DNA from 3 places in the Peribacillus sp. FSL E2-0159 genome. Region 1 is predicted to be linked to each of the others. Evidence: riboswitches for the same ligand, from Rfam matches in the RefSeq annotation. Region 1 holds a riboswitch; each other region holds the start of a gene.
The links. A riboswitch is a leader RNA that binds a small molecule or an ion and turns the genes downstream of it on or off. The one in region 1 is predicted to bind cyclic di-AMP.

Region 1 (10,221 bases):
TCTGAACATCCTCTGCATGAATCAGTACAGTTGCCTCCGCTTCACGAGGGATCGCATTCCCTTTCAGGCCTCCGTTCATTTGCTGTATGAAGCAAGGGAAGTCAGTCGTTAATTCATGTAATACTCTACCCAAAAGTTTATTGGAGTTCCCTCTCTCCTTATGGATGGACATACCGGAGTGTCCGCCCTTCAACCCTTTAATCCTGATGTTATAAGATACAGCATCAACAATAGAAGCCGATTCCCTTCCGATTGGCAGGATCTGCCGAACTCGTATCCCTCCTGCTGAGCTGACCAGCAGCTTTCCATCTTCCTCCGAATCGATGTTGATCAGCATTTTTCCCTTAAAGTGAGCCGGATCCACAGCAAGTGCACCGTTCATCGTCGTTTCTTCTTCAGTCGTTATGACTATTTCAAGAGAGGGATGCGGAATATCATTTGCATCCAATAATGCCAAAGCATAAGCAACAGCAATCCCATTATCCGCCCCCAATGTTGTATCCGTCGCATACAACATGTCTCCCACAATCCTTAATTGAAGCGGATCTTTTTCAAAATCATGAAGCGTTCCCTTATTCTTTTCGCAAACCATATCCATATGCCCCTGGATAATGACTGTAGGTGCATTCTCATATCCAATTGTGGCAGGCTTTTTGATAATCACATTCAGCGCCTCATCCTGGATCACCTCCAGGTCCATCTCCTTCGCGAAGCGAACCAGATAGTCACTAATCGCTTTTTCATTAGCCGATCCTCTCGGGATTTTGGAAATCGCTGCAAAATAATGAAACACCGGATGGCTCGATAATTCTTCTAAAGTGCTATACATGAAAATTCATCCTTTCATTTAACATATTTGTACTGCTTCTCATCCTTTTGCTTTTCCAGAACGGAACACTGCCACTCTCGTGAACAATGGATACAGAATGTAACCCAGGTAAACACCAATCATATTCAGGATCAGGTCATCGACATCCAAACTTCCGCGCCGAAAAACAAACTGACAGATTTCGATGCCCGAAATCGAAAGTAATGGATAAAGAAATTTCCTTAAAGCGTCGAACTCTTTCCCATCCTTGGACAACAAATACAGCCCGAATGGAATGAACAGCCCCACATTGGCGCTAAGGTTATAAAATGATACAAGCCCGTTCATATCGTTCGATAAATATGAAAGAACCGTAGAAAAAGGAATCAAATTATACGAATAAACCTGCCCTTCTGGTCGGAAGAACAGCAAAACCAATAATGATAAACTGTAGCCAAACAATACTGCCTGCCATAAAAGGCGCGGAATTCTGAGCGTTTCACCTCGAAAATAAAGAACCGCAAACGAAACGAAAAGAAGTATACAAAACCAGACAACCATGATCACCAAAGGATTCAAATATAATAGAAGCTGAAGAAAAAAAGGCAAACCGCACAAAAACATTGCTTGCGACAGCAAAAGGGAAAGCATGACCGATTTTATAGACATATAACTCACCCTTCTATTTATTACCAAATCATTACATACCCTTATATCCTAGGACATCTTTAACAACCCGTCAACAACCTGCATTAACCTGTCATTAGAGAACCGTCAAGGAGAAGCCTTTTCGAATAAATCAACCGATGGGAAGGATAATTCGGCCTTCATCCCGTAAAACAAAAAAAGCCGATTCCTCACTTTCCAGAATTCCGGCTTTTTTTTTTTATGATTTATAGTGCACGGTATTTTTTTAAACTAATAATATTGATGGTGATAAAAACGGCTGCAAATGCAAGGAGAATGAGTAGATCCAGTAAAACCTCATTGAATGTGAAACCTTTGTACATAATGCCGTTCATGGCATCCGATGCGTAATAGAGAGGCATGACCTTGCCTATTTTTTGCAGCCAGTCTGCCATGCCATCTAATGGGAAAATTCCTGTGAAGAAGACTTGCGGCACGATGACCAGCGGAATGAACTGTACCATTTGGAATTCAGATGTCGCGAAACTCGATAGTAATGTACCAAGCGATAATGCAACGAGCGCGACAAGTATATTCGTCAGTAAAACGAGCCAAATGGAGCCAACAAGGACGATATCCAATACATTGACAGCATATAATACGACAATTATGGTTTGAATGAGAGCAAATGAGCCATATCCGATCACATAGCCCGCTACGATTTCGAATCTTTTAATCGGTGTAGCAAGCAGCCGTTCCAACGTACCACTTGTACGCTCCTTCAAAAGCGCAATCCCCGCTATTAAAAATACAAAGAAAAAAACGAAAAAGCTGACGAGCATCGGACTGAAAGTATCAAAACCCTTTGTGTTGGCATCTCCGTAAACATATTGCTCCTCAACCTCAATTGAAGGAGTGTTTTTTTCATTCCCTTGCAAGCCATGCATCAATTGCATTTGAACGGCCTTTGCACGGGTCGGTTCGTCGTTCAATAGCGTCAGTTTTATTTTGCCATTTTCAACCTGAAGCCAGCCATCCGTATCATTTTCAATCATTTTTTCCTCTGAAAATTCCTCAGCGGCCGTTACTTGAAAATCCGCTTGTTTCAATGCTTTAACCATTGCTTCATCACTGCCTGTAACAACGATTTTCAAATCACTTGCTTCTGTATCGAAAATAAAATACATGAGCGTTAAAATGAGCAATGGAGCAAGGAAAAATAAAGCGAGCGTCCTTCGATCCCGGCGCATCTGCCGTGTAATTCTAGTAACAAGAGAGGCAATTCTCATTTAAGGCCACCTCCAATCCTTAAAAAAACATCATCAAGCGTTTCCACGGCAAATTGTGCTTTTAAAGCTTCAGGGGTTCCTGCCGCGATGATTTCACCTTCACGCAGCATCGCCAGTTTATCGCATCGTTCCGCTTCATCCATCACATGCGTCGTGATGATGATCGTCTTATGATCTTCATTTCTTAAACGCTCAAGTTCCTGCCAAATCGATTGTTTCAGCAAAGGGTCTATTCCTACTGTCGGTTCATCCAAAATGAGAATCTCCGGATTTTGAATGAGTGCCACCGCCAGTGACAGACGGCGTTTCATTCCCCCTGAATAATGCGCAACCCGAACGTTCAAATCATTCGTCAACTGTACGATTTCAGCTGCATATTGAATGCGTTCCCTTCGTTCCTTTTTCGAAAAACGGTATAGCTTCGCAAAAAATTCGAGGTTTTCAGCTCCCGTCAGTTCTGTATATAAAGCATCGGACTGTGCCATATAACCGACTTCCATTAACAGTGCTTCATTTGGCACTTCAAGATCCAGAACCGTGACTTTACCTGCATCGGGCTTAATCAATCCGACAATCATTTTAATCAAGGTCGTCTTTCCGCATCCGGATGGACCTAACAAGCCAAAAATTCCGCTTTTTTCAATATGCAGGTTCAATGGCTGAATGACCTTTTTCTGATGAAAACCCTTAGCAATTCCTTCAATGGAAATCGCATTTTTCATTGTACACACATCCTCCCTCTTTAATTAACACGGTGTTGAGTGTATCATCATTCTAAGGTAGCATTCGGTCTAATACAATCAACATATTTGGAAAAATGTTTAGTGAAGGAGACATTCCATGGCATCGATTCATGAGGATATGGTACAAAAGACGAAAATGCATATACAACATCATTTTATTGCACTCGTTGAAGCAGAGGGGTTCTCACATGTATCAGTAAAGAAAATTGCAGAGCGAGCCAACATTAATCGGGGCACATTCTATTTGCATTACGCAGATAAATATGAATTGATGGATCACGTACAGCAGGAATTGTTAAATGAACTTCAAACTCGCATTACTGCCATTTTGCCGAAAGAGGCTTTTTTGGCTCTTCATCAACAACAACTATACCCGCCCTTTGTAGAGATTTTTCAATTCATCAGTGAACATGCTCACGCATTAAGGGCCATTCTTGGTGATCAGGGAGATCCTTCTTTTGCCAAAAAAATAAAGCGCGTATTCGGTGAAGTACTGTTGGAGCGTTTGATCAGTCTGCATCCAGCAGCTGAAAATGAAGCGTTCCGCATGTATATGCACGCCTTCCTGACATCGGCGATTTTAGGAGTGATTCAGGAGTGGCTGGAGAATTGTGAAGAGCAAACGGCAGAAGAGATGGCGAAAATTCATTTTCAAATCTTGAACTTCATCAGCCAATTGCGCACTTTCATTCAATGAACAATTCAGTAAAGGCATGTTCCATCAACATGCCTTTAAATTGGATTACATCTTTTCCCCCGCTTTCACCTCTACATTACCAACGGAATAATACCTACTCTTCGATGCCTTCATACTAAGCATCGACAATAAAATTGATAAAGCGAGCATGATCATGGAACCTGAAATCACCACGAACCTAATCGAAATGAAATGAGCTGAAACACCAACAATTGCGGTTGTACAGATAATCAATAAAGCTTCTAACAAGCCAAAAATACTGCCGACCCTGCCCATGATTTCCACTGGAATATTATTTTGATAAAAGGTTTGAAAGCCTGTGTTGGCAAAAGCCAGTGAAAAGGCAATGATGAAGAATCCGATGGCGGCCAGTGAAAAGGAATTCGAAAAGGCATAAATCATATAACCTATCGAGACAAATAAAGATCCAAGACCAATCAGGTACGAAATTTGCACTTTACTGATGAATACGGCATTGACTATGGCACCCGCAATGATACCTGCCCCGGCGATGCTTACAAGGAATCCGTAATCGCTGTCTGACAAAAAGAGTACCGCCTTGGCAAACGCCGCTTCTTGGGAATCAATGGCCGTTTCCATCACCACCATGCAGCTGAATAAGAAATAAATGAGCATGATATAGGAAGATTTCCGGCTGAAGTCCAGGACGATTCCCCAATCCTTTTTCATGATGGTCCAAGACAGGTAATGACTGGATTGTTCAAGGGAATGATCCTTTTCAAGATTAGGCATAAATAGAGTGATGATACCGGATAATAATAAGGCAGCCGAGTTAATATAAATCGCTAAAACGGGTGTACCGATTAAGAAAAGGATACCCGCTAGCGCTGGTCCAATCAAAAAAGCTCCAGAATCCATTAAGCTTCGTAATGAGTTAAATCGTTTCCTCTGTTCAACGGGTATTAATTTTGTAATATACGACCTTGATGTTGTTACGAACATGGCCCCTGCCATATTGATCACGAAGACAAGGGAATAGATGATCCATATAGAAGAAGTCAATGGCAGCAAGGCTATGAATACCATTCGAAATAGATCAAGTGCAACCATTAGATTCCGCTTATTTATCCGGTCAATCACGCTGCCTGCCCACACATTCGTAAATATGGCAGCCATCGGTTTAACGATATAAAGTCCAGCTACCGCCAAGGCTGAATCGGTCATATCGAGAACGATTAAATTAAGTGCAATGAAATAAACCCAAGAACCGAAGTTGGAGATACCAATCCCACACAATAGAATGGAAGGATATTTCCAGGATACTAATATATTTCGTAATGTCATCGCTTCTCCTCCCTTGACCGTAAAGAATAAAAAAAACCGTCCCCAAGTAATGCGTCTCGGGACGAGATCAATTTGCGGTGCCACCCCTGCGTGTCACCATACATCCCTTTCCTATACTCTGCTGCTTTCGGGGCTCTTTTGGAAAGTGGTTATTTCATTTACTTTTCTCCTCTTTACGTCCACATTAACTATTACAAATTTTAACATCAGTGGATTAATATTGTAAATAACACAAAAAAACCCATTCAAAATAAATGAGTTTCAAAGCAAAACAAGATATGGATTTTTCGCTCAGCGTTCCTGGATAGAACACAGGGATTACATAATTGAATACCGCTAATGAATGTTGGATTCAGTTAATTTACCTTAGGGAAAACAATTTTAAAAACGGATTCTTTTTCTTATCCGTTATCCTTAATTCATTCATGATGATTTGATCCTCATGATCGGCTATCCATTTCCTTAGTGCATCTTTATCCTGGCATTGTGTTAAATATGTCTGGCCACCCTTGCCTGTAGCATTAATAACATATCTATTGAACGTCTTCTCCATAATTGCCCGCCTTTTTAATAAAATGTATTGAATTTTTTAAATACGAATGCAATGCTTTTTTTCTTTATAATTCACAAAATAAACATAATTTATATATTAGAAATTTTGATTGGCAATGACATGTTCTGCTTGAAAGTATTGAATAAAGTACATCGATGCTGGTTATCATAATCGGCTTAATCGAACCTATCATAATGTGCTAACTAATATTTGTCAATACGTTTTTAAAATGTAAATAAAACGTAAATTTTCAGTTTTGTTAAAGAAATATTTTTTTACAATTTAGGGGTTTACAACTGCTAAATGTTGGGAGTAGAATACGTTTATCAATTTAATGCATTTCGGCCTAAACTCAAGGGAATTGAGTACGGAGGACCCAATCATTTGGGGTTAATTCTGCCTTGCAGAAGGGATGAGATCAGCTCTTTCGCCATCCTACCCGTCAGCTAACTTCGTCGGCTAAAGCGAAGGAGGTCATAAGACCGCCTATTTCGGGAGCTTTTTTGCTTTTTTTGTAGCAAAATAGCTGCTCGATGTTTTCGCAGGTCTTTTTATTATGCGTTTAAAAAGATTCCGAAAGAGGATTGATGATTAAAATATCATACAGTATTACACAATATTTTTATGGGTAGGGATGATCATTTGAAAATGACAAAATTGGATCCGCCAAAAATACTTGTACTCGGCTTTGCCATCCTGATACTTATTGGGGCCTATTCATTGACCTTGCCGATTTCCACAGAAAATGGGAATGGTCTTTCTTTTCTGGATGCTTTATTCACATCGACTTCCGCTACATGTGTAACAGGACTGGTCGTAGTCGATACGGGAACGACCTTCACCACTTTTGGGGAGTTGGTCATCTTAACACTGATTCAGGTAGGCGGCTTAGGTTTCATGACATTTGCGACGTTTTTCTTTTTATTATTAGGCAAAAAGATTTCTTTAAAAGGCAGATTAGTTCTGCAGGAGTCCTTAAATAATCTATCCATGGCGGGTGTAGTCAAATTAGTCAAGCGGCTTTTAATTTTCACGGCGATCATTGAAGGCTTGGGTGCCCTTATCTTATCGATTCGCTTTTCTTTTGACATGCCAATCGGTCAGGCAGTCTATTACGGTTTTTTTCATTCCATTTCGAATTTCAATAATGCCGGCTTTGATTTAATGGGGGAATTCAGGAGTTTGACCCCTTATGTATCGGATCCATTCGTAACCCTTACCGTCGCCTTGCTCATCACGTTTGGCGGGATAGGTTTTATTGTGATGAATGAACTATACGAATATCGGAATACCCATCGTTTATCCGTACATACGAAGATAGTTCTGACGACTAGCTTGACCCTTACGATTGCCGGCGCAATTTTAATCTTTTTATTCGAGTTCGGCAATGCCAAGACATTGCAGCCTTTATCTTTCATGTGTAAAATGCTGTCATCTCTATTTCAATCGGTTTCACCACGGACGGCAGGCTCCAATACGCTGAATATCCCTGATCTAACTCAGCCTACATTACTGCTCATCATTTTCTTGATGTTCGTTGGGGCTTCACCCGGATCGACTGGCGGCGGGATTAAAACGACTACATTGGCGACGCTTGTTGGAACGGTTTGGTCACAGATTAAAGGAAAGGGTGATGTGGTATTATTCCGTCACCGCATTGTGAGTGAAACGATCTTTAAAGCATTATCCGTTACATTCATTGGCGCATTCATGGTTTCAATCATCTCCATTCTGCTGACCATCACTGAAAGCGGAACTGACTTCTTGATGATTTTATTCGAAGCCACTTCAGCATTTGCCACCGTGGGACTTTCAATGGGTTTGACCCCAGAATTATCACCAGTTGGCCGGATGCTCATCATTTTCACGATGTTTGCAGGCCGTGTGGGTCCTTTGACTTTAGCCTTTGCTATCGCTATGAGGCGCAAACCAGATCCATTCCGCCGTCCAAAAGGGAAAATCATGATTGGTTAATCATTAATGAAGGGGTGTAAAAGATGGGAAAACGACAATATGCCGTGATCGGTTTAGGCAGGTTCGGAACCAGTGTGGCCCATAGATTATATACGGCCGGCCAAGAGGTATTAGGTATTGATGTCAACGAGGAAAGAGTCGAGAATGCGGAACTGAGCGTTACCCATGCAGTCATGGCGGATACGACTGAAGAAGAAACATTGAAATCAATTGGAATCCGTAATTTCGATTGTGTCATCGTAGCCATCGGAAATGACATGCAATCGAGCATTTTAACTACCTTGCTTTTAAAAGAGCTTGGGGTCGAAAAGGTCATTGCCAAAGCACTCAATAAAAATCACGGTCAGGTTCTCACTAAAGTCGGTGCTGACTGGGTCATCTATCCTGAGAGGGATATGGGGGAACGGGTCGCGAATCAGCTCCTATCCCCTAACATGCTGAACTATATAGAGCTCTCCAAAGAATACAATATCGAGGAAATCATCCTCCCCATGAGCATGAAGGGAAAAAGCCTCAGAGAGCTTGATTTGCGTGCAAAATATAATATCAGCGTCATTGCCATCGTGAGTAATGGAGAAATTATCATTGCACCCTCACCGGACCAGGATATCCATGAAAAAGATATGCTTTTAGTGGTTGGCAATAAAGAAGATCTAGCAGTCTTTGCCAATATTGAATGATCCAGCAGGTTCCGGCTCTTGCTTTATGGAGCCCTGTACCCATTTTGCAGCATCACTTATACATGCGAGAAGACCGCCATATGGCGGTCTTCTCGATGAAATTTATAATGAGCATCCCCAGCCCTGGATATGTATGTATTATTTTATCGTACTGATCGCTTGGGCAAGAGTGGACTTTATCGTCACTTTATCAAAAGGCAGTTGAAGCTTAACGGCAGTCATCGCTATTTCCGGCCGAAGTCCTGAAAGGGTTGTTTGGATTCCGATCAAATGTAAAGATTCAATCAATTGTGACAGCTTGTGGGCGGATGCACTATCTATTGCATGAACGCCCGATAGGTCAATGAAAAGCCTGGTGACATTTTTTTCAGCGCACTTTTGTAATGTGTTTTCAAGCAAGGACATGCCCCTCGTCGTGTCAATATCGCCTATCAGGGGAAGCAACGCCATGTTATCTTTAAGGGAAATGATGGGCGTGCTCAATTCATCGATCGTTGCTTGTTGGGCTTTCATGATTTTATTGGCATATCTATGATTCGCTTCCGTAAACCTCTCCATCACTTCACTGAACACCTTCACAACTATCCGGTACCAGGAATTTATTTCTTCCTGGGTATATTGATCTCTATGCAATCCTACAAATCGGTCAATATAATCCAGGTATTGCTCTTGCGTTCGAAAAAACTCCCTCAATATAAAATAGATGGGTGTTTTTAAATGCTGCTCATCCTGACCGATATCTTCAATCCACTCACCAAGATGCTTAAAGAATTCCCTTTCCTCTGTATCAAAGACCTGAAAGAAACGTAAATGGAATTCATTATTTTGTTGTTTAAGTTTTTTGATCACTTTGGGATCGGGTGAACTATAAACACCCGCCTTATCGTTTTTATTCAATGTTGCGTACCAATCCTCAGTCAATTGTCCTGCCACACCCAATAAAAAGGAATATAGTTCTTTATTTCTGTGCATAAGTTTCTCCACCTATTTTTTTTTATAAAATAGCATTCCAATTGGTCTCAGTAATCAATAAATCCAATGCAGCTAAATACTGAAATCAGCATTGTCAGGTATTGAAAGTTAAACGTTTCCAACTAAGGAAAAGCATCGAAGATAACCTCTTCAATACATGAAATGTCATGACCTGATGCCCAATGGTCCCCTCTTTCCATATACCTTCTCAGCTGTTTTTGAAACCATACAACCACTGTTTTTCAAAAAAAATCTGCAAGAACCTACATCTATTATTCTGGTAAATCTGCGTTCACCCAAAAAGCATTTTATTATTATAGTTTACCATTTTGATATTTTGTTAACAAATCCCTCCTTTTCTTTATAACAAAAAAGACCTGACCCCAGATCCTCCGTTTATAACCCATTTCGCCTATCTTATGAGAATCAATTTTTCATAAATAAAGCCGTCCATAAACCTTGCACCCCAAAGGCTTCATCCGTTTGTTCCATTTTCCTCATTTTACGTATTTCCACCACTTCAAATTCCTTGAAGATCATTCGGAGTTTTTCTTCAGTAAAACCTAATCCGCC
Region 2 (10,221 bases), 1.8 Mb from region 1:
GAAAACCTGAACGAATGGACTTACTTCAGTGCTTACTTGGTTCCAAGGTATTACCCCACAAATAATAAGTATCGGCAAGACATAGAAAAGAATCACCCGCCATACTGTTCCTTTAATGATTTTTGGTATGACGCGCTGACTATCTTTTGTTTCCGTGACGGCTACACCAATTAATTCTGCACCCCCATATGAAAACATTACCACTAAAAGTGCACTTAACATTCCGTCAATTCCTTTTGGGAAAAAACCACCATGTTCCGTGTAATTAGAAAATGAAGCCGAACTAGGAAGAAGTCCCAGCATGATCAAAGCTCCTAAAATAATAAAGGCAATCAAGGTTATTATTTTAATTCCTGCGAACCAAAACTCGAGTTCTCCATAGTATTTTACTTGAAACAAATTTATTCCTATAATTACTGAGGCGCAAAGGATACTTAAAAGCCATAATGGTACTGAAGGAAACCAATATTGTAGAAAACTGCCGGCTGCGACTATTTCCACAATGATCACGATGATCCAGTTAAACCAATAGAGCCATCCGACTATGAAGGATAGTTGAAACCCAAAAGCTTTATTAATGAGATGTTGTACGTTCAAATTAGGAAAAGCGGTTGCCATCTCTCCTAATGCCGCCATTACAATAAATAACAATAGCCCTCCTATTAAATAGGCTATCACAACACTTGGACCTGCCATATTTAATGTATCAGAACTCCCCTTAAAAATCCCTGTTCCTATCATTCCGGCTAAAGCGATGAACTGGACATGCCTCGGCAATAGGCCCTTTTTTAAATCTTGATGAGTCTTCTCCATTTTATTCATGCCTTTCATTCATTATTTTAATAAAATAGTCTATAAATAAAATTAAAAAGTTCTTCTATTATTTAATGCTTTTACGTACTAAAGTAACTATATTAATATATCATGATTCGGAAAAATGTCAATTAGGCAGGTGAACTGGAAATTATTCCTTTAACAGTAGAGGAATCAATTCTCCTTATTATGTTAAAATATTTGAATTTTATGAAATGGAAAGCAAACTGATAATTGATTTATATGGATGGAATCGAATTTAATTTAACAAAATGGCACAAGGCAATTCTGCATCATTGAGTTAAATACATATTGAAAAAGGGAAGAGAGCAAAAAATTTCTGTCTAACTTCATTATTACTTACATATTGTTTGTAGTGAATAAAATGATGTAATTAGTTCAAGTCCTTCCATAAAACAAATAAGTAGATGTCCATATTTGTCAGTTGTGATGGTGGCTTTGGATTTGGCGGTTATAGTCGTTTTGTATCCTTTTAGTGATTGTTGGAGCTGGCATATGCGGCGGTGGGGGCACCGAGGGTTATGGAACATACTGCTGAATAACAAAAAACCAACCATTCAAGGTTGGTTTTTTTTCTTCAATATACGGTTTGGAGTGGGAAAAGCTGACGAAACTATCCGTTCACATATATAAAGGGGAGAGGGGGCGGCTGTTGGTTTTCGGTTTCTTGTATCGGTTCAATTTCGCTTAGAAATTCCAAATAACCGGTATATACCTGCGAGGCCATCCCTAAATAGTGCAATTCAGTGTGGATGATTCCCTTCCGTGGTGAATGGAGCATGTACATTTTTTCATCCCTCCTTTCTAAAAGAATAGGCTAGTCTGTTATAGGAGTTAATCGAAATAATATGAAAGTTATGTTTATATGAAATCATTCTTATTACTTCAAAAATTGGATGCCCGAGGTTCGAAGGCTGAAGGCATGCAGGCTTTTCAGAAAGTGTTCAGCATGGAATTCAAGGAGGTGTATGAAATTGTTGGGAAACCGCTGGAAACAGCTTTAAGAATAACAGTCAAAAGGATGAGAAAGATTTCCTGTATTCCATTATGGGTACCGACTAAAATCAACCGTGAATTTAAAAAGGCGATACAAAGACTTGATCCATTGTGATATCAATCATATCCTTGGCGTATTGGCTAATATGAGTCTTTTTGAAATCGGGTTGGATAAGCCTTCTCTGTCGCATATGAAAGTCTTTTTTGCTTGTAAGTAGACCTTCACCGATAAGCGGTTTTAAAACATTGAAGTCCTTGGATTTGACGAAGGATTTTTGTTTTGTTACTAGAATTTGTATTATTAAATCAGGATTTAAAACGTGATAAACATTTTGGAATGGTCCTAAACGAATTTGGAGACTTCACCGTATTCCTTGGCCAAACGGGTCAGAAAGCCAATGGGATCTGTTTGAAACCCGGAAATCAGCCTTCCTTTTGGAACCTTTGGAGAAGTGCGGAAGACATCATCAGCGTGGCTCAATGTAGTTATTCCCCTTTCTTAAAATAATTACATGTAATCATTCTATGAGGATATGCTAAATCGGTTTGGACAAGTCGTTAAAGAAAGGGCGGATAATTCTATGAAAGAAATAAAGTTACATATGTTAGCAAAAAAAAACTCTGGATGAATAGAGCCAGAGTCGTTCATGAAGCTTTAGATTAATGATGTAGGAGTCAAGTTCTTTCTTCATCGTCCCCATGTAGGAAACGATCATTTTTTTCATTTATGGGCCCGCCAAATTGTGCATTGATTTCCTTAACCACTTGATCTAAAAATTCATCGGATATTATTGGATTATTAGTTTTTTTGTGCATGTGTTTCTCTACAATCCTTTCTGGATATCGTTGTTTGGATCAATAATGAAGGATACGTTATCAACATAACCTCACTTATAATAAATTATTCTTTTTCTGTCCAACATTTTCACTCGCTCTTGCATTTCACGGTAGCGTTTATAATAAACAGTAATATTTTGCTTAGAAAATATGGTACGGGGATATGTTAGTGAAACAACCAAAGGGATTAATTCGATGTGGAAATAGCCCAATCACCTCTAAGTGATTGGGCGTGGAATATATTGACTTCATTAAGGGAACAGCTGCCTTAAATATGTTATTAGCTGATCACGAAGTTCAGGTCGTTTCATGGCGAAATCTAATGAAGCTTGGAGGAAGCCGAATTTATCGCCGACGTCATATCGATTTCCTTCGATGATATACGAATATAATGGTTCCTTTTCTAACAAAAGGTCTAAAGCTTCGGTAAGCTGGATCTCCCCCTTCCGATCGGGCTGTACGGTTTCAAGGATTTCAAAAATCGCAGGTGACAAAATATATCGGCCAATAATCGCCTGTGTTGATGGTGCATCCTCCGCTTTTGGCTTTTCCACTAAGTTTCTTACCAGAAATAAATCCTCATATCGTTCTTGGAAATTTACAATTCCATACTTGGAGACATCGGCAGGTGACACTTCCTTACATCCGATAATGCTCGCTCGAACCTTGTTATACTGTTCCATTAACTGCTTCAAAGCTGGAACCTGGCTATCCACGATATCATCCCCTAACAGGACGGCAAAAGGTTCGTCTCCGATAAAAGTTTTGGCACATAAAACTGCATGCCCCAGACCTAGAGGTTCCTTTTGTCTTACATAATGGATATCCACCATGTTGGAAATGTTCTCCACGATCTTAAGCAGCTCATTTTGACCTTTCATTTGCAGAAGCATTTCAAGTTCAATGGATTTATCGAAATGATCTTCGATGGCACGTTTGTTTTTACCCGTAACGATGATAATATCTGTAATCCCTGATTGAACCGCTTCCTCGATAATATATTGAATGGTCGGCTTATCGACAATCGGCAGCATTTCCTTTGGTTGGGCTTTCGTAGCAGGTAAAAATCGTGTTCCTAAACCGGCTGCTGGAATCACCGCTTTCTTTATCATAGCCCTGCCCCTTTTTAAGGTTCTTTTATATGCTTTTTGTTCTACCGTTCATTTTATGTGGTCATTGGTTGACCTATATCAAAAACGGATAAAATAAATCCCTGAAAAAGAATAGATTTACCTCCGAAGCAAATATTATGGATATATGAATTTGGTCAAGAGGTGTATATTTTGCCAATTGAAAATCAAGAGAGAAAACAAATCCTTTTTGCCTTTCTCGTCATTGTTTTATATCTTTCTCCTTTATTCATCCTTGGAGAAAATGCGCATATTCGCGTACATGATAATTTGGATTCCAACCTTGCCTGGTATAAAGTCCTTTCAGAAAGCGGTGAGTTATTCGGTGCTATTGACGCCAAAATTCCCCAGATTATGAACGGGCTGCCCCGAAATGCTTTTGGCAGTGAGTTCAGTATTATCGTGTGGCTTTATGCTCTTTTTCCGACAATGGTTGCATATGCAATAAGCCAGGCATTAACAAGGTTTATTGCATTCTTTGGTATGTATATCCTATTAAAGAAACACTTGGTTACAGGAAGCCAATCAGGTTGGATTAGGGTTGGAACATCCTTAGCCTTTGCCCTTACCCCATTTTGGCCATCGGGAATGCTCAGTACACTTGGGATGCCGCTAGCACTTTGGGCTTTTTTGAATATTCGCAACAAGGACCATTCTTGGAAGAATTATTTGGTCCTTACACTTTTACCGCTTTATTCAAGCATCGTGCTTGGCTTTTTCTTTTTCCTTGTTGCAATGGGCTTTCTTTGGCTTACGGATGTGATCAGGAGAAAAGGATGGAATATAACGTTTCTTCTTTCGATCGTGTATATGACCGTCATTTTTGGTTTGGTGGAATATCGTTTGGTCGCTTCATTCATTTTTGATTCGGATCCAAACAGCAGAGATGAATATTTTCACGCAAGGCTGCCGCTCGATTGGGTCATAAAGCTTACTTTCAAAAATTTCGTTCTTGGACATACGCATGTCATGACAGTACATGCACTTATCATCCTGCCGATTACAGTATTTGCCCTTTATATTATTTTGACCAAAAAAATGTGGAGACAGGAAAAGGTTTATGTTTTTTTATTCGGCTTGAATTTTATGCTCTCAGCGTGGTACGCATTTTGGTTTTATAAAGGCTGGCTTCCTTTAACGGAAAGGATTCATACCCTGGATACCTTTAATTTTGCCAGATTTCACTTTTTAAGGCCGATGGTGATTTACTTGGGGTTTGCCCTAGCGATAAAAATCATTTGGGAACATAGCGTTTATGCTAAGAAAACCCTTTCTATTTTCATCGCCATTCAAATTATGATTTTAATGGGTTTCAATGAAGAAATCACTCACAATAAAAAACCATCTTTTAAACAGTTCTATTCAGAAAGCCTTTTTCAGGAAATAAAAGATCATATTGACCTTCCACAGGAAGAATATCGTGTTGCTAGCATTGGGCTGCACCCCGCAATTGCACAATTTAATGGATTTTACACGCTCGATAGCTATAACAATTTCTATCCGCTTACTTACAAACATCACTTTCGTCAAATAATTGAAAACGAATTGGCTAAGAATAAAAACATCAGAATCTACTTTGATGAATGGGGAGGACGTTGTTACCTATTTACCGATGAGCTTGGGAAGCATTATATGTTCAAGAAAGGCTCGAAGAAAGAGCTGGAAAATTTGGACCTTAATATGGATGCGTTTAAAGGATTAGGTGGCAAGTATATATTTTCTGCCATACCAATCAACAACGCGAAGGAAAACGGATTGGTACTAGATAGGATTTTCACAAAAAAAGGAAGCGTATGGAAAATACATTTATACAGAGTCATGTGAAAAGGGGGGAATAGAGTGAATTCACCGATACTAACGATTGTTGTACCTTGTTATAACGAAGAAAGCGTATTGCAGGATACCATTTCCCAGCTTTGTGGATTGGTGAGGGGGTTAGTCGAAGAAAACATTGTTTCCGGTCAAAGTAAAATCCTATTGGTTGATGATGGAAGCAAAGATCAAACATGGAAGATCATTTATAAGGAAACGATTAATAATGAATTTGTTCGCGGGCTAAAGCTTTCCCGGAATGCAGGACATCAAAATGCACTCCTGGCAGGATTGTTTACAGCCAAGGAAGCATCGGATTGTGTAATATCCGTTGATGCAGATTTACAGGATGATATTCAAGTCATCCCTGAATTCATTCGGAAATTCAATGAAGGATGTGAAATTGTGTATGGTGTCCGCCAGAAAAGGGACCTTGATTCATTTTTTAAACGAACATCTGCAACTGGTTTTTATAAATTGATGAACAAGATGGGGGTTAACCTTGTCTATAATCATGCCGATTTCCGGCTAATGAGTAAAAGGGCGATCGCGGAGTTGGAACGATTTGATGAAACGAATCTTTTTTTACGGGGGATCGTACCGCTCATTGGGTTTAAGACGGACTCTGTTTATTATGACCGAAAAGAAAGATTGGCTGGGGAAACGAAGTATCCATTTAAGAAGATGGTTGGGTTTGCGCTTGATGGCATTACTTCCTTTTCAGTTACACCGATCCGGCTTGTATTATGGCTAGGATGTCTTTCCTTTTTCATTAGCTTACTCTTTGGGTCTTACTTTTTATGGTTAAAGTTTTATGGGCAGACCGAAACTGGTTGGACCTCATTAATCACCTCCATATGGTTGATCGGTGGACTACAGTTGATCGCTGTCGGCTTGATTGGGGAATATATAGGTAAAATCTATAATGAATCCAAACGCCGGCCTAAATATATTGTTGATTTGGATTTATTTAATCCGCTCGATTTAAAAAAACGGGAGCAACTAGACAATGAACGGAACAGTATTGAAAAACTATCTAAAACACACTAACTCCTTTATCCGCTTTTTATTGGTTGGAATAGTCAATACAGCGGTTGGACTTTCCATCATGCTTTTTCTCATGAATGTTCTTGAATTATCTTACTGGATCTCCACCTTTTTCGGCAATGGTACGGGAGCTGTAACGAGTTTTCTTTTGAACAGGACTTTTACCTTTAAAAGCGATATAGAATGGCGGAGAGGAGTTGCCCGTTTCTTTTGCGTCATCCTGATCTGTTATTCCGCAGCTTATTCTTTAGGCCAAGCTATAGCAGAATCAATGGAAGGATCCGTTCACTTATCCATACAACAAAATGTGGCGGTGCTGATAGGAGCAATTTTTTACACAGTTCTTAACTATATTGGCCAGAAATACTTTGTCTTTAAAAAAAGCAATTTGAGACCAATTCAAGAAGGAAGGAACTAATTAGGGTGGATCATTGCCCCCGATTGGACGGGAATTAAAGTGGATTCGGAAAGCGAAATTAAATGCAAGTTTAATGACTATCCAAGCTGGGGCAGATCTGTTTAATTTCGTCCTTTACGTTCTCCATGTGGCGATCATTTTCTTTTTGACTTTTTTATTTATCTCCTTTCCTCCCTTCGAATAGTGTGTTTGCATGACTTATGTTATATACGTCAAGAACAAAACTACACCTACAAAGATTATTCTATTAATGTGCAAAATTTTCATTTACTTTTTCATTTCACGGGAGTATGATAATCAACAGTTTCATATTTCTAAATCGCTTAAACCTTATGGTGCGGGGGACCCGTTATAGGGATTGTTACTACAATCCAAGGGGTGAATCCTTTCAAGGTAGGGCTACTCTTAGGTCCGAATCCGACAGCTAACCTCGTAAGCGTTATATGAGAAGGAAGGTGGAGCTTGTTAGACAAAAAAATTAATGTCTACAGGTCTATTTAGCTATGACTTGTAGGCATTTTTCTATTTCGTCTTGTTTTTTGCTACAGCTGGGTAACATAAACTTATAAATTAAATATGGTGGTGAATTCTTGATGTTATCTTCTATAAAGAGGTTCTTGATTGGGAGACCTTTAAAATCAAATGCACTTGGTGAACAAAAGCTTAACAAAACAAAGGCTTTGGCGATATTATCTTCTGATGCTTTGTCTTCGGTTGCTTATGGACCGGAGCAAATATTAATCGTCCTGATCACGGTCGGTGCTGCGGCATTCTGGTATTCCATCCCTATCGCGATTGGGGTATTGATCCTGTTAACTGCTTTGATTTTGTCCTATAGACAAATCATTTTCGCTTATCCACATGGCGGGGGGGCCTATGTGGTTTCAAAAAACAATTTAGGTGTCAATCCAGGGTTGATAGCTGGAGGATCCTTATTGGTCGATTATATATTAACTGTCGCTGTAAGTGTTTCTGCAGGTACGGATGCCATCACGTCCGCTTTTCCTGGCCTGCATTCATATAATGTCATCATAGCCATCATTTTCGTCATTCTACTTACAATCCTGAACCTTCGGGGGGTTACGGAGTCGGCCTCTGTTTTGGCTTATCCGGTGTACCTATTCGTTTTAGCATTGTTCATCTTGATTGGTGTTGGCATTTACAAGATTTTGACGGGTGGGGTTTCACCGGAATTGCATACGTCCATCGGGACTCCGGTAGCGGGCATCAGTTTATTTATACTGCTAAGAGCATTCGCATCAGGAAGCTCCGCATTGACAGGAGTCGAAGCGATTTCCAATGCAATCCCGAACTTTAAAGATCCAGCCCCAAATAATGCTGCGAAAACTTTAATAGCGATGGGTTCCTTACTAGCGGTATTATTTTCGGGAATCGTATACTTAGCCTATTATTTAAGTATTGTTCCAAGCGCGGAGGTAACGGTCGTCTCCCAGATTGCTGAAGAGATCTTTGGACGGAATTTCATGTATTTCTTCATTCAAGGTACGACTGCATTGATCTTGATACTGGCGGCCAATACTGGCTATTCGGCTTTCCCTCTGCTTGCGGTAAATCTTGCGAAGGATAAATTCATACCAAGGGCGTTTACGGTAAGAGGGGACCGATTAGGGTATTCCAATGGAATTATCATACTGGGGCTTGCATCCATCATCTTAATAGTCGCATTTGAAGGACATACAGAAAATCTCATTCCGCTTTATGCGGTAGGGGTATTCATTCCATTTACGTTGTCCCAGACCGGGATGATTGTTAAATGGATTCGCGAAAAGCCAAAAGGCTGGATGATGAAACTAACCATTAATTCAATTGGTGCCATGATTAGCTTTATCGTCACGATGATATTCTTTTTAACCAAATTTACTCAGGTTTGGCCTGTTTTGATTTTTTTACCTATCATCATTTTAATTTTTCATCGAATTAGAAAGCATTATGAAGCAGTTGGTGACCAACTAAGGATTACAACATGTGAGCCAATCTTACCAATTGAAGGGAATATCATCATTGTACCTGTGGCGGGAATAACTCATGTGGTTGAGAACTCTTTAAATTATGCAAAATCTCTATCAGCAAATCAGGTTATTGCGGTTTATGTTGCTTTTGAAAGAGAAGATGAAAAGAAATTCGGAGAAAAATGGAAAAAGTGGCAGCCGGATGTCAGACTCGTTACGCTGAATTCTTACTATAGAAGTATCATTCAGCCACTAACTAAATTTGTGGATACAGTTGAACATAAGGCTAGGGAATCCAATTATAAAGTTACGGTGATCATCCCCCAATTCATTCCGAAGAAGGGCTGGCACAATATACTTCATAACCAATCAAGTTTACTGATTCGCGCCTACTTACTTTATAGAAGAAATGTGGTTATTACGACTGTGCCATATCATTTGAAGAAGTGAGTTCCATTATCTAAGAAAAGAAGCAAACCTACATAAGGTTTGCTTTTTTTATAACCTTTATAAAAAAGACAGCAGTAACTTACGCTGCCGATATTTGAGTATGAACATTCATAACCCACTCATAAATTCACAGTAACTATGAAGCCCGTACAATAAAAAGGATTTGCAGTAAGATGTGGGGATACTTCCTCTTTTAAAGCTTTAATTAATGTTAATATAAAACTTTCTCCATCATTATTATCCGCACCACGGCTGTTTGGGAAAGTAATTATTTCAAAGTCGCAGATGATTTGGAAATGGACATGCAACATCATTAACATGGTGGCTAGCATCAATCAGTATCATTAAAAAGGGCTGCGTCTGCAGCCCTTTTTGTGTTGAACACTACTTTAGGGGAAGCACTTCATAAAATTACCAAGGGTCATTTCAAATAATGCGAACATATTAAGAAGACATAAGGAAATTTACTGCTTAGTTTTGAACTTACATAAATGGGGGTTGAAAATGGATATATTATTAGCTCTCTTGCCGGCATTATTCTGGGGAAGCATCGTTTTATTTAATGTGAAACTCGGGGGTGGACCCTATAGTCAAACACTAGGTACAACGATTGGTGCCTTGATTTTTTCAATTGGTGTTTATATTTTTGCCGATATTAAGTTGTCACTTCTGGTGTTTGGAGTCGGAGTCGTATCTGGATTGTTTTGGGCTCTTGGACAAGCTAATC
Region 3 (10,221 bases), 1.0 Mb from region 1:
TTGGAAAGCCTTTTGTTATTTTTAGAAAAAAATGAAAAAAGAAGTCCCTTGTGTTCAAAGCTTATCTTAATGATGAAGGATTATTTGACGAATATATGAAGGCTTTACCGAAAGGGGCGAATAGCCTCTTTTTTTCATTTGAATCTTAATGAGTTTCAAAAGCTGGGGTTTAGGAAAAAGTATAAGTGATGGGAAGAAGACAATCCTTTCAATAATATGGGGGCAAGAATCATGCGATGGAAAAAGGGAATGCTGATTTATAATGAAAATGCCGGGAATGATAAACTCAAAAGGAATCTTGAGGGTTGTCTTCCAGTAATAGCTCCACATATTGATGAGTTCCTCATACTACAAACAAAGGAAAAAGGCGATGCATGCCGTTTTTGTTTGGAATTTGGTGAAGACATGGATGTAGTTTTCGTATTAGGTGGAGATGGAACGGTACATGAGTGTGTAAATGGCCTTTCACCACTTCGGAGGCGGCCGTTGTTTGGGATTTTACCTGGAGGGACTTGCAATGACTTCTCCAGAACATTAAAGATTCCTCAAAATGTTCGTCAAGCTGCAGAAGCATTAGTAAATGGCAGGGTTCGTTCAATTGATATTGGGCAAGCCAATAACGATTATTTTTCTAATTTTTGGGGAGTAGGACTTATTTCAGATGCATCAAGCAATATTGATGAGCAGGAAAAAAACAGGTTCGGAAAGATAGGATATTTATTAAGTGCTGTAAGGACGATTGGTGAGAATGCTCCCTTTTCCTATAAACTGGAATATGATGGGGATTCCATTGAAGGGGAAGCAGTTATGATTTTGGTCTTGAATGGTTGTTTTATCGGCACAAATTTATTGCCCTTTCCCATGGTTAGTCCAGACGATGGGCTCTTTGGCGTTGCCATCTTGGAGAATGCAAGCCTTGGTGCATTTTTAGAAATAATAGCGATGAAACGTTCATGGACTAAAGATCTGAGCCCTGACTCTGGGGTGACTTATTTACATGCCGGTACCCTGACCATTGAAACCAAGATGCCGCTTGATGTGGATATGGATGGAGAAAACTATAGACAAACGCCTGCGCGCATTAAAGTCCTTGCCCATCACTTGTCAGTATTAACTCCAAATTAGTTTGGGGATTAAATTTGAAGGGGAAGGATTATGTGTTTTTTTTGTTTATTCATTCCTTATTTCTGCAATTGTTTCCAAAATAAGATAAAATATATGATGATATATCATTTTTTGCAGGAGGACCACATATGGTGTACCAGGTCAGATTGTTAAAAGGCATTTTAGAGCCTTATCGGAGTCGTTACCAGCTGCAAAATGCAGAGGCAGTCACAAAGCTTGGATTGAAATTACTATTTTTATATTTTCTTAGTGTTATAGTATTCGCCATTGGGGGATATTTTGGCATTGGTTCAGAATCATTCTCCAAAGAAATCACGAAGATGAGTGTCAATGAATTCGAAGCAGCAAAGTTGCTGATTTTGAGCGGCAATATAATAACAGGCATAATTGACCCTTCCATATACATATTTTTAGCAGCTCTATTCTTTTGGATCGTTACTGATATCCCATATATAAAATTAGTTATCGTTCAAATGATTCTTTTTGGTTTGCAATTAGTGGAAAAAACATTACTGATTCCTCTATTCGTTTTAATGGACATAGGCAGCGATGCCAATCCTTTTTCATTGGGGATCATCAGTCAGTATGTTCTCAGAAGTGATTATTTCATTCACTTATTCAGCGAAATCACCATTTTTCAATTTCTTATTATTGCTCTGCAATATTATTATTTAAAGGAATTTTCAGAACGAAATAATTATTTGGTCCTTTTAATGATTGTTCTATTCTATCTGGCCACATGGTTTGTTAAAGCCTTTTTAGCATACATCCAAGTAGGCGTATTTGTATAAGGCGGGTGAAAAGGATGAGCGGGAAATGGAAAATAGCAGCAGTCTCGATTGCGTCGATAGTGTTAATAACCGTTAACATATACCTTATTGAAAAAAAAGAAAGCAAAGTGGAACGAACTGTTTTCGTTGAACACTGGACAAAGGTAAAAAAAGATACAATTGCGGATACTATTCAAACAAATGGGGTAATTAAACCTGTAGAAGAGTATGATATCTATTTCGATACCAAGAAAAATGATTTTAAGAAATTCCTTGTAAAAGAAGGCGATGCGATTACGGCTGGATCCTCGTTGTTTGAGTATACGACGACCGAACTTGATGCGCTTAAAGCGGATTTAGAAGCGGAGAAAACGGCAGCTGAGGGGGAAATTGCAGGAATTGAAGAATACATAGGCAAGTTGAGGTCTTATCAAGGGACCCTGACCAGTGATTCTGGAAAAGCCGCCATTGATGAATCGGTGGAAAAAAACTTGAATATTGATATAACAACAAGCTCGACGGAACTTATTAAAAGTAACATTGAGCAAGAAATGTACAAGCAAGAACTGGAAAAAAACAGTTTAAATGAAAAAGTGAAAATGCTTGACGCTAAATTAAGTTCAATTGAGGAGCAGTCCAGTGCGATCGTAACGACGAGCGAGGCTGATGGTGTAGTTAAAAATATCAATAAAAACCTGAATAACCCCATTATATCCATTGTTTCAACAAATATGGCAATTGAAGGGTATTTCTCCGAAAAGGAAATGAAAAAGGCTGAAGTGGGCATGACTATAAAAGCAAGTTCCTCTGATTCAAAAAAGGCATTGAAAGGAACGATAGGCCGTATCCATTCCTATCCAGCTGAAGAGCCGTCGTTAAAAAAAGATAACAGATTTCCATTTCAGGCTTTAATCGAACCGGAAGGCGAAGAAACGGAACCTTTGTTGGTGGGATCCAAAGTGAATCTTACTGTTATAACCAATGAGAAAGCCGGTGTACCCTCCGTTCCTATAGAGGCGGTACATTACCAAAAACAGCCTTATATTTACAAATTGACTAAAAAAGGATATATGGATAAACATTACATTACAAAAGGTCTTAAAGCAGAAGGAAAGCAAGAAATCATAAAAGGACCTTCGGTAGGTGACGTCATCCTACTGAAGCCGAATGTGGCAGTGAAGAGCCATTCTTATTTTATTACTCCGATTCAATTTGAAAAAGTGAAAGTTAAAACTTATAAAAAATTCACCTCTAGGGAAAAAGTAAGATATCTGTTACTTGGCATTTTGGAAAAATAACCGTTCCTTTAACAAGAGAGGTGATGTCAAATTATTTATTAATTATATCAATATAACTTAATGTGAATAAAAATCGGGAAGAGTAATTATAGATACAATAGCTGTTAATACAGAATATTCAGACATATTTAAAGATTTTTTCTAGAACGGATGCGAATAAATATTTACAGATTATCATTTTTAGTATAATATTTTATTATAAGTTAACTCGCTTAATCTTATTCCAAGAACGGGGGACCCATTTTTGTGGATTTTATCCGCTAGGGGTGAATTCAGAAATGAAAGGGCTTTGTGTTTCCAATTCCTAACCCGACAGCTAACCTCGTCAGCGTCTTTAAGGGAACATGTGTGAATATTCACGCCAATAAGAAATCGACACATGAAGTGTCTTTTTTTTCGGCGTAAAGACAGAGTTTTTCAAAAAAAGAAAAATTACTTTCTTTTATTAGTATACTGTTTCCCTTACCGAGACAAAAATGTTTTTGCATCAAAGACTTTATGGAAGGTGAGGAAAGTAAATGAAGAAATTCAAATTAAGTTTAGCTAGCCAAATTTTCATTGGTTTAATTTTAGGGATTATCGTTGGTGCCATTTTTTATGGTAGTGAGACGGCCCAAAACTTTTTACAGCCATTCGGAGACATTTTCCTACGAATGATTAAAATGATTGTAGTGCCGATCATTGTTTCAAGCCTTATCGTTGCAGTTGCAGGTGTAGGCGATTTAAAATCAGTAGGTAAACTTGGAGCTAAATCAATATCATACTTTGTAGTGGTAACTATGATAGCGATTGCTGTTGGTTTAATTTCAGCGAATATCATCCAGCCTGGTGTTGGTGTAAACATGGATAAGTTAGAACAAACTGATATTTCTACCTATGTTGATACAGCTGAAACTAAGCAGCATGAATCTTTTGTAGATACAATCGTTCACATTGTGCCATCCAATCCAGTTAAAGCCATGGTAGAAGGCGATATGCTAGCGATCATTTTCTTCTCCGTGTTGTTTGGACTTAGTATTGCGGCCATCGGTGAAAAGGGTAAACCAGTATTCCGTTTCTTCCAAGGTGTAGCTGAAGGAATGTTCTACCTAACTAACATGGTCATGAAATTCGCTCCTATCGGTGTATTTGCACTAATCGGTGTGACGATCTCCAAGTTCGGTTTGGAATCTTTAATTCCGCTAGGAAAGTTAGCGCTTTCTGTTTACGGAACAATGATTTTCTTTGTAGTAGTCATTCTTGGTATTATTGCGAAATTTGTCGGATTCAATATCTTTACGTTGATTAAACTTCTAAAAGAAGAATTGATCCTTGCTTTCTCTACTGCAAGTTCAGAAGCGGTTCTTCCGAAAATCATGGAAAAAATGGAGAAAGCGGGATGTCCGAAACATATTGCTACATTCGTTATTCCGACTGGATATTCTTTTAACCTTGATGGTTCTACATTATACCAAGCGTTAGCAGCAATCTTCATCGCTCAAATGTACGGAATCGATTTAAGCATGTATGAGCAAATTACGCTAATGCTAGTGTTAATGATCACGTCCAAGGGGATTGCGGGTGTACCGGGTGTATCTTTCGTAGTTCTTTTAGCGACATTGGGAACTGTCGGTATTCCTATTGAAGGTCTAGCATTTATTGCCGGTATCGACCGTATTCTTGATATGGGACGTACAGTAGTAAACGTTATAGGTAATTCACTTGCAGCAATCGTCATCTCTAAATGGGAAGGTCAATTCAACCCTCCTTCCAAAAAAGAACTAGAACAAGTTTCTTAATACAAAAAATCCAGAGTGAAATATCACTCTGGATTTTTTGTATTAAAATGCTCTTCCTGATTTTTGAACGATCCAGAAGCGGCAATCGGAAGAGAAATCGTTGACATCTTCGTTTTCATCAAATAATTCACTGCGGTAAAAGCTCTCGATGACCGTAAGCCCTGCTTCCTCTAGGCAATCATTTACTTCAAGTTGTGTTGGGATATGGAGGTAAGTTTCTTTTTGAAGTGGTCCGGATGTGAGAATATCCCCAAACTCATAAAGCCTCTCATCTTGCTTACCTCCACACCAAATAATTTCCTCCTGCTCCCAAAAGTTCAAGTAATTTTCGTTTTTATCACGGTCATGTGTTGTGAAAATGAAGATTCCTTCAGGTTTTAAAATACGGTTGATTTCTTTTAAAGCCGATGTGCGGTGTTGTCGCTGGGGAATTTGCATTAAGCCATTAAAAGTGAAGATTGCTTTATCGAATGAAGCGTCCTTGAAAGGGAGGTTCGTGGCATCTCCAAGGATAAAGGGGATGTCCAGGTTATATTCATGCGCTATTTTTTCGGCTTCATTAAGAATGGCAGGGGTTAGATCGATTCCCGTTATGTTTTGAAAACCTGTTTTATATAGTGCGAAGGTGGTTTTTCCTGTACCGCATCCGATATCAAGGATTGCATCATCCTTTAATAAATATTTTTTGAATGCATATTTCTCTGATTTCCAAAGACCTAATTTTTTAGTTACATCAGCATAAAGGGAAGCGGCCTCATGAAAAGAATTAATGATAAAACCTTTTTCAATTTTATCCATGATCAATTCCTCCAAAATTTTATTTTTTACTATTATATGGATATTTATGGTTGTCGGGTGTGTTCCTTAACCTTAGGTTAATATGGAGGGTTATATAACTTACGTGAAAACCCAAAAGTTTGATAAAATAAAATTATTGATAGTGAGCTCGGAGGGGATTAGGTTATGAAGAATGATAGTAATGATATCTTATATATGCATATGCAGGCTTCCGAACGGTTTGTCCTTTTTAATGGACTCAATTTTCGTGAATTCGTCTATTCGCTGCCATATACCTTGGATTCCATCTTATTATTGAAACATCAATTTGATGGTGGGGAATACAATTTGAATGTCCTGCTAGAGAGCGCTTCATCTGAAGATATTGCAAAGCTCGTTAAAGAAAATGTCCGTGCATATGGAGATTTCTGTTGGATCGATTTTGAAGAAGCGGAAGGTCTGGATGAATTGGATGGAAGGGAAATAGCGGAACTTTTATATTTAGGGCACACAAAAACCCATCTGGATCCCCCATTTTTCCGTAAATTGAATAATCAATTTGTGTACCTTGCCCAGGATGATGGCTGGTTCAATAAAATTTATTTTCGTTCTCTTTCGACATATTATATGATGTTAGGTAGCCTGATTCCGCTAAAGCTGGAGCCTTTAAAAGTAGAGAGGACGTGGCTTGGAATCAGAAAGAAAAAAGAGCTGACGGCGATTCCGCCAGAAATCATTTCTTCCTTGGCTCATATTCTTGCAGAGGGGCTCGTTTTTTCCTTTCGTCATGTTAAGTATACAAGAACGAAAATTGAGATACCGGCATGGGTCGTAGGGGATTATTTAAACATGGATGAAATGCATGATGACTTTTCGGATAGAGATATTAAGGAGCCAGATGCCTTTATTACCTTCAATCGAAAAGAAAAGGTATGGGAAAGCGTTATTAAAAATACATCATCCTCCTAATTATCCCAACTTCTAAGGTTCGTGGATTGGATTATTTGAAATCCTTTTATTTTTTAGGTGTAAGACTTACCATCTCATGCATAAAAGATAAGAGAGGGCGACGCACAGGCTGTGCTCCGTTGATAGTAATCATTGGAAAAGCACCAGTGATGGAAGTATCGCTTTACCCCGCATAAACAGGCTGTAGGGTAGGCGGGTGTAAGTTGTAATAAAAAAGAAATGTGGAGTTTGCTTTATCCGTTTTAGTGTAAAGTGATACAATGGACATGGTTAAAAGAATATTGGAGGGTAATAACTCATGAAAACTAAACTTGGTTTGCTTTATGGTGGAAAATCTGCGGAGCATGAGGTTTCTATGCAGACGGCTTTAGCGGTCATTAAAGCTCTCGATTTAGCAAAGTTTGATATATATCCGATTTACATAACAAAAGAGGGTTCATGGATTAATGGACCGAAGTTAACAGGACCCGCTGAGAATGTGGAAGCTTTGACATTTTCACCGGAAAAATCTAGCTCGCCTCTTGCCTTGCAGGCACATTCAACTGATGAAAATAGTGAATCAACAGGGTATGACGTAATTTTCCCATTGCTTCACGGACCAAATGGAGAAGATGGGACCGTACAAGGGATGCTGGAACTATTGAACCTTCCTTATGTAGGCAATGGCGTTTTAGCTTCATCAGCAGGAATGGATAAGGTCATCATGAAAAACATTTTTGCCCAGGCGGGACTTCCTCAAGTTAAATACACTTGGTTCATTCGTTCTGAATGGGAGAAGAATACTGAAAGTGCCATTAAAAAGGTAGCGGATGAATTGGGGTATCCTTGTTTTGTCAAACCTGCCAATTTAGGCTCGAGTGTGGGTATCAGCAAATGTAATGATGCTGATGAATTGGAAAAAGCGGTAGCGGAAGCTTTTCAATTCGATCGGAAGATCATCATTGAAGAAGGGGTAGTTGCTCGTGAACTAGAGTTTGGTATTCTTGGTAATGATGAACCGTCATGTTCCGTGGCAGGTGAAATCATCCCTAAGAAAGATTTTGCCTTCTATGATTATTCAGCAAAATATGTAGACGGTAATTCAGCGATGGTCATCCCGGCGGAGATAACGGAAAGCGAGTATGCAGCTTTATCCGAAATGGCCATTACTGCCTTTAAGTCATTGGATTGCTCTGGATTGGTTCGCGCTGATTTCTTCTTAACGAATGAAGGGCAAATCTATATTAATGAAGTGAATACAATGCCTGGGTTTACTCCTTTCAGCATGTTTCCGTTATTGTGGAAGCACACAGGTGTCGACTATCCAGCGTTAATTGAAAAACTCGTGAAACTTGCCTTGGAACGTCATCAGGAAAAACAACAAATCAAATATACAGTTTGATCATGCAGGTAATGTATCAGTAAACTTCACAATCCATCAAACTTTGATTTGATGGATTCTAATCAGCAGGAACCGGTCGATTTAAACTGGTTTCTGCTTCGTTTGGTTAATGGAAGAAGAGAGCGATTAACGGTTCGATGAACGTAGGAGGAACAAAATGATAAAGAGAACGTTAAAACAAGTACATGAAATGGCAGAGGGATTGAATGATATCAGTCCATTCCAGTCCAAAGTGATTAATGGGGTTACCATCGATTCAAGAACGGTTAAGGAAGGGTGTTTGTTCATTCCGCTTAAGGGTGGGCAGGTTGACGGCCATCAGTATGTCAAGCAAGCTTTAGCGCAAGGAGCGGCGGCTTCTTTTTGGCAAAGGGATGTTCCGAATCCTCCTAATGATTTACCGATAATCATTGTCGAAAATACCGAAAAGGCACTTCAGCAATTGGCGCGTTCTTACCGTCGGCAGTTGAATATAAAAGTCATTGGGATAACAGGCAGCAACGGTAAGACGACTACGAAAGATATGACAGCTGCGCTGCTGGCTACTACCTATAAAGTTCATAAAACCAATGGGAACTTCAATAATCATTTAGGTTTGCCACTAACGGTGCTTTCTATGGAAGAGGATACTGAAGCGGCTGTTTTGGAAATGGGAATGAGCAGCCGCGGTGAGATTGAGTTCTTATCCAAAATGGCAAAGCCTGATGTAGCGATCATTACCAATATCGGTGAATCACACTTATTGGATTTAGGATCACGCGAGGAAATCGCGAATGCAAAGTTGGAAATTGTCGAAGGTTTGGCGAAAGATGGAACGCTGATTTATCATGGTGATGAACCATTGCTTCGCAATCGGATCAAAAAGGATTTTCCTGATTTAAACGTAATATCTTTTGGACGTACGGAACAAAATGATTTATATCCACAGACAATTAGCCAAGGAGCAGACAGTACTAAGTTTACAATCGCAAGTGATGAAAAGGAAATTAATTATGAGATACCCGTTTTAGGCAATCATAATGTTCTCAATGCATTGGCTGCCATCTTGGTTGCCAAAGAATTCAATGTGGATGATTCAGCGATCCGTAAAGGTTTATCAACCATTCAGTTAACTAATATGAGGATGGAATTGGTCGAGGGCGCAAAAGGGCAGAAAATCATAAATGATGCGTATAATGCCAGCCCAACTTCAGTTAAGGCAGCAGTGGAGTTAGTTGAGGGATTATCTGGATTCGAGAAAAAGATACTTGTATTGGGAGACATGTTGGAGTTAGGGCCACAGGAAAAAGACTTTCATTTAAAAATTGGTGAATTGATTTCCAGTGAGCGGATTGATATGATCTTCACGTATGGTCCTTTAGCCGAGTTTATTGCCAAGGGAGCGAGCAAGGCTTTTTCATCGGAGAAAGTTCGTCCTTTTCAAGATAAGCAGGAGCTTATAGAGGAACTTAAGTCGTCTACACAGGAAAATGACATCATTCTTGTCAAAGCTTCTAGGGGCATGAAGCTGGAGGAAGTCGTTCAAGCCTTACAAAAATAAAAAAGCGTAGAAAGGGCCGTTTCTTTTTTGAAACGGCCTTTTTTATCGTGGTTAAAAAAGTGTCCCGGCAATAATGCAGATGTCATCGTTAATTACTGAATGCCTCATCCTTGAGACCAATAGCTCCTGAAGAAGGTCATGTGTATCGAGATGGACATTTTTGATGAATTCCCTTTCGATATTGTCAGATCGGTCAATGGCGGAAGGGATGGGCGTTTTAGAGAGTCCATCTGTATATATGATGAAACGGCTTCCTGGTTCATAATGAAATACTATCTTTTTCATGGGCAATTCGGGAATCGGTCCGCTTGGTGTGGCCCCTTCGTTCAAATTGAGAATTTGATTGGTGCATGGAGAATACAAAAAGGCTGAAGGAAGTCCGTAGTTCACATATTCGATGAGTCGATCCTTTGTATTCACGTATGCGATGAAGGCTGTAATACGAACATGGTTTTTATTTTCCTGCTTAACTCCTTGAAATAGATTCCGTATATGTTTGTCCAGTTCCTCTGTTATGAAAATGGGGTCTTTTACACGTTTGATAAGGTCGGGCATCAATGTGCGTATGGACATGTTTATAAGT

Region 2: another riboswitch for cyclic di-AMP. It lies ahead of NYE63_RS05135 (APC family permease); the one in region 1 lies ahead of NYE63_RS24810 (TrkH family potassium uptake protein).
Region 3: another riboswitch for cyclic di-AMP. It lies ahead of NYE63_RS01410 (cation:dicarboxylase symporter family transporter); the one in region 1 lies ahead of NYE63_RS24810 (TrkH family potassium uptake protein).

The regions. Positions count from the first base shown of each region.
Region 1 covers NZ_CP152053.1:5,073,261-5,083,481, forward strand. Annotated here, with positions in the region: gene NYE63_RS24775 (aminoacyl-histidine dipeptidase) at 1-829, opposite strand, end outside; gene NYE63_RS24780 (VanZ family protein) at 869-1,477, opposite strand; gene NYE63_RS24785 (ABC transporter permease) at 1,702-2,724, opposite strand; gene NYE63_RS24790 (ABC transporter ATP-binding protein) at 2,721-3,446, opposite strand; gene NYE63_RS24795 (TetR/AcrR family transcriptional regulator C-terminal domain-containing protein) at 3,565-4,164, shown strand; gene NYE63_RS24800 (MFS transporter) at 4,210-5,469, opposite strand; gene NYE63_RS24805 (hypothetical protein) at 5,831-6,022, opposite strand; cyclic di-AMP (ydaO/yuaA leader) riboswitch at 6,356-6,498, shown strand; gene NYE63_RS24810 (TrkH family potassium uptake protein) at 6,671-7,996, shown strand; gene NYE63_RS24815 (TrkA family potassium uptake protein) at 8,020-8,676, shown strand; gene NYE63_RS24820 (STAS domain-containing protein) at 8,815-9,648, opposite strand; gene NYE63_RS24825 (class I SAM-dependent methyltransferase) at 10,075-10,221, opposite strand, start outside.
Region 2 covers NZ_CP152053.1:1,022,414-1,032,634, forward strand. Annotated here, with positions in the region: gene NYE63_RS05090 (amino acid permease) at 1-813, opposite strand, end outside; gene NYE63_RS05095 (hypothetical protein) at 1,448-1,621, opposite strand; gene NYE63_RS05100 (hypothetical protein) at 1,700-1,945, shown strand; gene NYE63_RS05105 (hypothetical protein) at 2,174-2,311, opposite strand; gene NYE63_RS05110 (bacitracin ABC transporter ATP-binding protein) at 2,506-2,646, opposite strand; gene galU (UTP--glucose-1-phosphate uridylyltransferase GalU) at 2,919-3,779, opposite strand; gene NYE63_RS05120 (DUF6044 family protein) at 3,957-5,621, shown strand; gene NYE63_RS05125 (glycosyltransferase family 2 protein) at 5,637-6,659, shown strand; gene NYE63_RS05130 (GtrA family protein) at 6,619-7,074, shown strand; cyclic di-AMP (ydaO/yuaA leader) riboswitch at 7,385-7,529, shown strand; gene NYE63_RS05135 (APC family permease) at 7,668-9,494, shown strand; gene NYE63_RS05140 (RhaT/GlcU family sugar-proton symporter) at 9,999-10,221, shown strand, end outside.
Region 3 covers NZ_CP152053.1:261,393-271,613, forward strand. Annotated here, with positions in the region: gene NYE63_RS01390 (TetR/AcrR family transcriptional regulator) at 1-99, shown strand, start outside; gene NYE63_RS01395 (YegS/Rv2252/BmrU family lipid kinase) at 232-1,125, shown strand; gene NYE63_RS01400 (hypothetical protein) at 1,254-1,916, shown strand; gene NYE63_RS01405 (efflux RND transporter periplasmic adaptor subunit) at 1,931-3,193, shown strand; cyclic di-AMP (ydaO/yuaA leader) riboswitch at 3,393-3,539, shown strand; gene NYE63_RS01410 (cation:dicarboxylase symporter family transporter) at 3,712-4,971, shown strand; gene NYE63_RS01415 (class I SAM-dependent methyltransferase) at 5,014-5,769, opposite strand; gene NYE63_RS01420 (hypothetical protein) at 5,935-6,717, shown strand; gene NYE63_RS01425 (D-alanine--D-alanine ligase) at 7,016-8,098, shown strand; gene murF (UDP-N-acetylmuramoyl-tripeptide--D-alanyl-D-alanine ligase) at 8,256-9,638, shown strand; gene NYE63_RS01435 (PP2C family protein-serine/threonine phosphatase) at 9,690-10,221, opposite strand, start outside.